DNA from 3 places in the Streptomyces sp. NPDC007095 genome. Region 3 is predicted to be linked to each of the others. Evidence: riboswitches for the same ligand, from Rfam matches in the RefSeq annotation. Region 3 holds a riboswitch; each other region holds the start of a gene.

Region 1 (2,257 bases), on a different contig from region 3:
CCCGGCAGCCGTCCGAGTCTCCTCGGCCCCGTCAGCCCCGGCCGTCGTACCAGCCCTACCGGCCCAGCCAGCCCCACCAGTCCTATCAGTAGGGCCCGTTGACGTTGTCGATCGAGCCGTACTTCGCCGCCGCGTAGTTGCAGGCCGCCGTGATGTTCGCGACCGGGTCGTAGGGGTTCATCGATGTGCCCGGCACGTGGTACGCCTTGAACGTCGGGTCGATGACCTGGAGGAGGCCCTTGGAGGGGATACCGGCCTTGGCGTTGGAGTCCCAGTTGTTGATGGCCAGGGGGTTCCCGGAGGACTCGCGCATGACGTTGCGGTGGATGCCGTTGTAGGTGCCGGGGATCTTGGCGCGGGCCATGATGTCCAGCGAGTGCTTGATCCATCCGTCGAGGTTGTTCGCGTACGTCTTCGCAGAGGCCTTGGTGGCGGTGGGCGCCGAGGCCTTCTTGGTGGGGGTTTGGACCGTTTTGGTGCCCACGGTCAGGGTGAGGCCCGGGCGGAGCGTCGACGGGTCGGGGCCTATGACCGCGCGGTTGGCGACGTACAGCTTCGCCGCGCCACCGCTCGTGGGGTACTTCTGCGCGATCTTGGCCAGGGTGTCGCCCGCGACCACCTTGTACGTGATGAGCTGGACGTCGGTGGTGGTGGCGGCGGTGGGAGCGGCGGCCTGTGCGCAGGTCGCGCCCATGATCGGGAGGACGAGCGTGACTCCGCCCAGTCCCGCGGCGAGGATGCCCCGCGTGAGGATGCTGTGGGTCTTGAAGCTGTGACGTTTGCCTCGTGCGGACATGGCGAATTCCTCTCCGGTGCCTGCGAGGTGAGCTGTCGGGTTCGGGCGGGAGCTGCCCGGCCGCACCGTGTGTGCGACTTCACCCCTAGCCGTTCCGGTGTCCGGATCGGCGGCTTACCTGGGTCCCCCGCTCCTGCCGTGCGTGTGTGGGTGGCTGGGATATTCCGGTCGGCGGCAGGATTGGGCGGTCCGTCCGGATCGACGTGAACGTATGCGAGAGCACATGTCCGGAACAAGCCCTGATTTCCCGGTGTAGATCGCTTTCACCTGCGAAATACATGGGAGAAAATGCCCGATTAATCCGGAACGTGACACTCAACTTGCCTTGTGCAAAGGGGGAGTCGTCAAGGGGGGATAAAGAGTTCACCCCGTATGGGCGTGACCCAACTCACGCGACCAAGCAGAAATAAACCGGCACTGGCGGCAAATCGGACATCAGGCTTCGAGTGTCCCGGCCGGTGAGGCCGCGGGCGGAGCCGGGCGCACCTCCCACGCGGACAGATGCGTGTCGGGGTCGTCGTCGGGGAGCCGGCCGGCGTTGGGCTTGAAGTAGATGCCGTAGGCCCGGTATTCGGGGAGTTCGTGGCACATCAGGTCCGGGTAGGGGCCGAACTCCTGCCCCGCGTAAGCCCTGTTGACCCTCGCCACCGAGTCGGCCCGGGGGATCCCGAAGCGCGTGACCATCTCGTCGGCCATCTCGCGGAAGTACGCGAGCATCCCCTCGTCCAGGGCCATCAGGAACTCACCGGTCCGCGCCGTGCTCCTCGGGGTTGCCCATGACGCCGCCGGGACTCCAGCCCGCCGTCCGGGGGATTCTCCTCTCCCACGTCCGATGGAAGACCACCTCGTTGCCGTCCTTGCGGATCAGCTCGTTCGAGGTGATGAACTCCCGGGCGCCGCAGCTGAGTTCGGAGCGTGCCTCGACCCGGGCCTCCCAGGGCAGCTCCGGGCGGTGCAGACGGATCGACCTCGTCGAGCGGGTGCGGGCGGAGAGCGGGTCCGACTCGTCGATGGTGTACGTGTCCAGGGCGTCCTCCGTGCATTCGAGGCCGTCCGGGTGGACACGGGTGCCGTCCTGGCGAGGGTCGACCTCCACACGCCACTCGCCCCTCGCCACGTCACGGGCGACCAGGCGTTCGGGGCGGGGTTCGTCAAGGGTGGCCGGGGACGTCACTCCCAGGGGGTTCGGACTGCTCCGGCTCCTCGAAGGTGATCCCCGGGTCCGACTCGCGCGCTCGCACCGGAAGTTTCGAGGGAACTGGCCGCCGGGTCCAGGATGAACCCCGCCGCCGAGCCAGACTGGGGCCAGATCCATGGCCAGTAGGCGGAGGAGAGGGAGAGCCGGATGCGGTGGCCGGGCGGGAACGCGTAGCCGATGGCCGGCACGTCGAAAACCACGTCCTCCGTAGAGCCCGGTTTCCAGGAGACCGCCTGGTCGGAGCCGTAGCGCGCTGGCAGGTT
Region 2 (2,257 bases), on a different contig from region 3:
CCCGGCGCGGTCCAGACGCAGCTGCTCATCGGCCGCGTCGGCGCCGACCGGCACGACCGTGTGTGGCCCGCCCAGGTGCTCGGCACGTACTGCCTCGGCGGCACCCTCACCTCGCGCCTGGACCGAGTCCTGCGCGAGGAAAAGGGCTACACCTACGGTGTGCGGGCGTTCGGCCAGGTCCTGCGTGCCGCCCCGGACGGAACCGGTATCGCGATGCTCGCCATCAGCGGCTCCGTGGACACTCCGAACACCGGCCCGGCGCTGGACGACCTCTGGAAGGTGCTGCGCACCCTCGCCGCCGAGGGCCTGACGGACGCCGAGCGCGACATCGCCGTACAGAACCTGGTGGGGGTGGCGCCCCTCAAGTTCGAGACCGCGGCGGCCGTGGCGGGCACGCTCGCGGACCAGGTCGAGCAGTACCTGCCGGACGACTACCAGGCGACGCTGTACCAGCAGCTCGCCGCGACCGGCACCGTGGAGGCCACCGCGGCCGCCGTGAGCGCCTTCCCGGTGGACCGTCTGGTGACCGTCCTTGTCGGCGACGCCGCGCACATCCAGGAGCCCGTCAAGGCCCTCGGAATCGGTGAAGTGACCGTCGTTCCGGCGGAGTAGGGGTTCGGCGGAGCAGCGGCTCAGTAGAAGCCGGCTGGAAGCCGAGCCGCACGCGGAGCGGAAGAGCGTGACTCCGTAGGGCCCGGGTGACTGAAGAGTCGCCCGGGCCCCTTTTTGCTCGGATTTCCGCTCGGATTCCGCTTGGACTTCATCCCCAAGATGTCCGTATTGGTAGGGAGGTTGCCCGTCTGCCCTGTGGCATGCACTACAAAAACCGTGATCCGTTTGTTGATTGAAAGACGCCCCGTCTAGCGTCGGGGCGGCTGTTCGTCAGGCAGTGCGCCGCGCCCGCGGCACCGGACAGTCATCGCCGAGTCCCCGTACGGCGCGAGCCAGGGGAGCCGGGGACCCATACGCAGTCCCTGGGGTGAATCGGACGCCCTCCCTGGAGGGGGTCCGTAGGAGACCTTCCTGCTCCGAACCCGTCAGCTAACCCGGTAGGCGAGAGGGAAGGAAAGGATCAGCCCCTACATGGCGTTCACCTGTGGCCCCGGGAAACACCGCCGTCCGAGCCGCGTGAAGCGCTCCACCACGAACGCCGTCGGCGTCGCCGCGCTCACCACCACCGGTGTCATCGGAACCCTGGCCGCCCCGGCGCTCGCCGCGGACGCCTCCGTCGAGCAGACCGGGCTGACCCAGGCCGTCACCCTCGGCGACAGGGTCGCCGCCCAGATTGACGCGCAGGCCGCCGCCCAGCAGCGCGCCGCCGACGAGGCAGCGGCACGCAAGAAGGCCGAAGAAGCCGCGCGCAAGAAGGCCGCCGAGGAGGCGAAGAAGGAGCGCGAGGCCAAGGAGCGTGCCGCCCGCGCCGCCGAGCGCAAGCGCCTCAACACCTTCGTCCTGCCGATCACCGGCTCGTACATCTCCACCGGCTACAAGACCGGCGGCAGCCTCTGGTCCTCGGGCAGCCACACCGGCGTCGACTTCCACGCCGCCTCCGGGACCCCGGTCCACGCGGTCGGCTCCGGCACGGTCGTCACGGCCGGCTGGGGTGGTGCCTACGGCAACCAGATCGTCCTGAAGATGCACGACGGCACCTACACGATGTACGGCCACCTGTCGTCCATCGGCGTCTCCGTGGGGCAGACGGTCACCCCGGGCCAGCAGATCGGCCTTTCCGGCTCCACCGGGAACACCACCGGGCCGCACCTCCACTTCGAGGCCCGCACGACGGCGGAGTACGGCTCCGACATGGACCCGGTCGCCTACCTCCGCTCGCACGGCGTGAACGTCTGACGCTCGCGCGGCGTGATCCTCCGACGCTCGGACGGTGTGATCCTCTGCCGCTCGCGCACCCTGGACGTCCGACGACCGGCGTCAACACTTCCGAAGCCCCGGCTCCCCACAGCCGGGGCTTCGTCGTTTCGAACGACTGTCTGTCCAAAAAATATCCATGGATTCCGGCCCGCCATCGGAAATTCAGGCTCTCTGCAATAGAGTCGCTGAACAAGCGTCAATCGACCGCGTTTCGCGGGGATTAAGGCGGAGGTCCGGTCATGCGCATTCCCGCGCACTCGGTATGCACGGCGATCCGTGACGACATCGTCGCGGGTGTCTACGAGCGCGGCAGCCGGCTCACCGAGGAACTGCTCGCGCGCCGCTACGGCGTGTCGCGGGTCCCCGTGCGCGAGGCCCTGCGCACGCT
Region 3 (2,257 bases):
GGCACCGCCGCCGCGGCGCCCCTTCCTCCTCATGAACCCGCACTCCGGAGGCGGCAAGGTGGCGAAGTTCGGGCTGCGGGAGAAGGCGGAGCGGCTCGGCGCGCAGGTCGTGCTGCTCGACCCGGAGAAGCACCAGGACGTCACCGCGCTGGCCCGGGCCGCCGTCGCGGACGGCGCGGATCTGCTGGGCGTCGCCGGCGGTGACGGTACCCAGGCGCTGGTAGCGGCCGTCGCCGCCGAACACGGTCTGCCGTTCCTGGTGGTCTGCGCCGGCACCCGCAATCACTTCGCCATGGACCTCGGCCTCGACCGCGACGACCCGGCGACCTGCCTGGACGCCCTCACCGACGGCGTCGAACTCCGCGTGGACCTCGGCTTCGCCGGCGGCCATCCGTTCGTCAACAACGCCTCCTTCGGCGCGTACGCGGCGGTCGTGCAGAGTCCCGCGTACCGCGACGACAAGATCGGCACCATCCTGGACCTCCTGCCCGACCTGCTCACCCGCCAGCGCGGGCCGCGACTGACCGCCCGCGCCGGCGACACGACGCTCGACGCCCCGCAGGCCGTACTGGTGAGCAACAACCCCTACCGCACCAACGATCCGGCCGGTCTCGGCCGCCGCGAACGGCTCGACTCCGGGCTGCTCGGTGTCCTCGGCATCACGGTGGACAGCGCGGCCGAGGCCGCCGCGCTCGTACTGGACCCCGCGCCGGACGGACTCGCGGTCCTGACCACCCGTGTGGTGGTCATCGACGCCGACCGCGCGGAAGTCGAGGCCGGCATCGACGGCGAGGCTCTGGTCCTGCCCGCCCCGGTCCACTGCCGCGTCGAACCCGGCGCCCTGCGCGTCCGCGTCCCGAAGGGACGGCCCGGTGTACCCGAGGCCCAACCTCCCTTGGACTGGCGCCGGTTGCGGACGCTGGCGGCGACCATGGGGCGAACGGCGGTCGTGCGACATCCTGGTCGCAGCCGGAACGCGTAGACGAAGGTCACAATTACATATCGGACAGTTCGCGCTCCAATCTTCACACCAGGCACACAAATTGGCTAAGTTGGCGGCAGGCCGCACGACTCCCTCCGGCGAACCTCGCCGGGTCGCGCGACCTCCGCCGAATCCGATGCCCCTGTGGCAACCGGAACCAGGACCCAACCGACCTTGGGGTGAATCGGCCCGACTGCCCACTCGGGCAGGGCCGTAGGGCATGCCTTCCGGAATCTTCCGCCCGAACCCGACGGCCGACCCGGTAGGCGGAGTACGGAAGGAGTACGGCTCCCATGGCGCCGGAACGAACCCCGCGCCCTGGAGGCGGCAGCCTCCCTGGCATGCCCGACTCCGCACGCGCGACGGCCGCCCTCAGTGGCGCGGACGGTCCTAGCCGCGAGGAGGTGCAGCAGCGGATCAGCTCCCTCTACGACCAGGCCGAGAACGCCGTCGGGTTCGTCAACGGGACCCGCGCGATGACCACAGGGAGCCGAGGCCGCGTCAACCCGGCGCCGGAAACCGCGCGCAGGCGCCGCGACCCCGCCCTCGACGACATCACCAAGACCTGGTTCGACGCGGCGCGCACGCAGCTGGGTCCGTCCGCGCCGGCCAGGCTGCCGGCCGACCGGATGCCGAACCGCCGAGCCGAGGCGTGGCCCACGGGCCCGGCGAAGCGGCCGGAGGACGGGCTCACCAACCGCGGGCGGGAGTTGACCGCCCGCCCCGTTCTGGAGTTGACCGCAGGCCCCTCCGCCGAGGCGGCCGCCGGACCCGTGGCCGAGTTGACGGCCAGGGCCGTCACCGCGCTGCCGGCCGCGCCGGAGCCCGCGCCACAACCTGCGCAGGAGGCCGCCACGGCCCTGCTGCCCGCGGTGCCCGCGGTGCCCGCCGGGCCGGGGCAGTCCTCGTTGAAGACGTCCAAGGAGAAGATCCAGCGAAAGCTGGCGCTGGCCCGTGAGCTGGTGTCCAAACATGCCGCACAGTGGAACCCCGGGCCCGCGGCGGTCGAGTCACGTCCGGCCGAGGGTGCCTGGCCCACCCCGGAGGATCAGGCTCGCAACCAGGCCGCGGCGGAGTGGCAGCGACAGCAGTCGACCGCGCTCGGCCCGGACATGTCCCTCGGCGCCGGGATGCAGTTCGGCACGAACATGCCCACGGGTACGGGAATGCCGCTCGGCGCGGACACGTCCATGGGAATGGGAATGCCGCTCGGTGCGGGGATGCCCCTGGCCGCGGGGATGCTTCCCGGCGCGGACATGTCCCTCGGCAGAGGCG

What was found. Region 3 has a riboswitch for cyclic di-AMP ahead of ABZ656_RS14240 (hypothetical protein). Riboswitches for the same ligand answer to the same signal wherever they lie in the genome.
Positions count from the first base shown of each region.
Region 1: another riboswitch for cyclic di-AMP. It lies ahead of ABZ656_RS00630 (LysM peptidoglycan-binding domain-containing protein); the one in region 3 lies ahead of ABZ656_RS14240 (hypothetical protein).
Region 2: another riboswitch for cyclic di-AMP. It lies ahead of ABZ656_RS32665 (M23 family metallopeptidase); the one in region 3 lies ahead of ABZ656_RS14240 (hypothetical protein).

Region 1 is NZ_JBEYFS010000001.1:116,194-118,450, reverse strand. It holds gene ABZ656_RS00635 (HAD family hydrolase) at 1-92, shown strand, start outside; gene ABZ656_RS00630 (LysM peptidoglycan-binding domain-containing protein) at 86-796, opposite strand; cyclic di-AMP (ydaO/yuaA leader) riboswitch at 801-962, opposite strand; gene ABZ656_RS00625 (hypothetical protein) at 1,232-1,531, opposite strand; partial or broken gene ABZ656_RS00620 (CocE/NonD family hydrolase) at 1,539-2,257, opposite strand, start outside.
Region 2 is NZ_JBEYFS010000114.1:25,400-27,656, reverse strand. It holds gene ABZ656_RS32670 (pitrilysin family protein) at 1-612, shown strand, start outside; cyclic di-AMP (ydaO/yuaA leader) riboswitch at 911-1,071, shown strand; gene ABZ656_RS32665 (M23 family metallopeptidase) at 1,084-1,848, shown strand; gene ABZ656_RS32660 (GntR family transcriptional regulator) at 2,109-2,257, shown strand, end outside.
Region 3 is NZ_JBEYFS010000034.1:6,312-8,568, forward strand. It holds gene ABZ656_RS14235 (diacylglycerol kinase family protein) at 1-982, shown strand, start outside; cyclic di-AMP (ydaO/yuaA leader) riboswitch at 1,098-1,267, shown strand; partial or broken gene ABZ656_RS14240 (hypothetical protein) at 1,324-2,257, shown strand, end outside.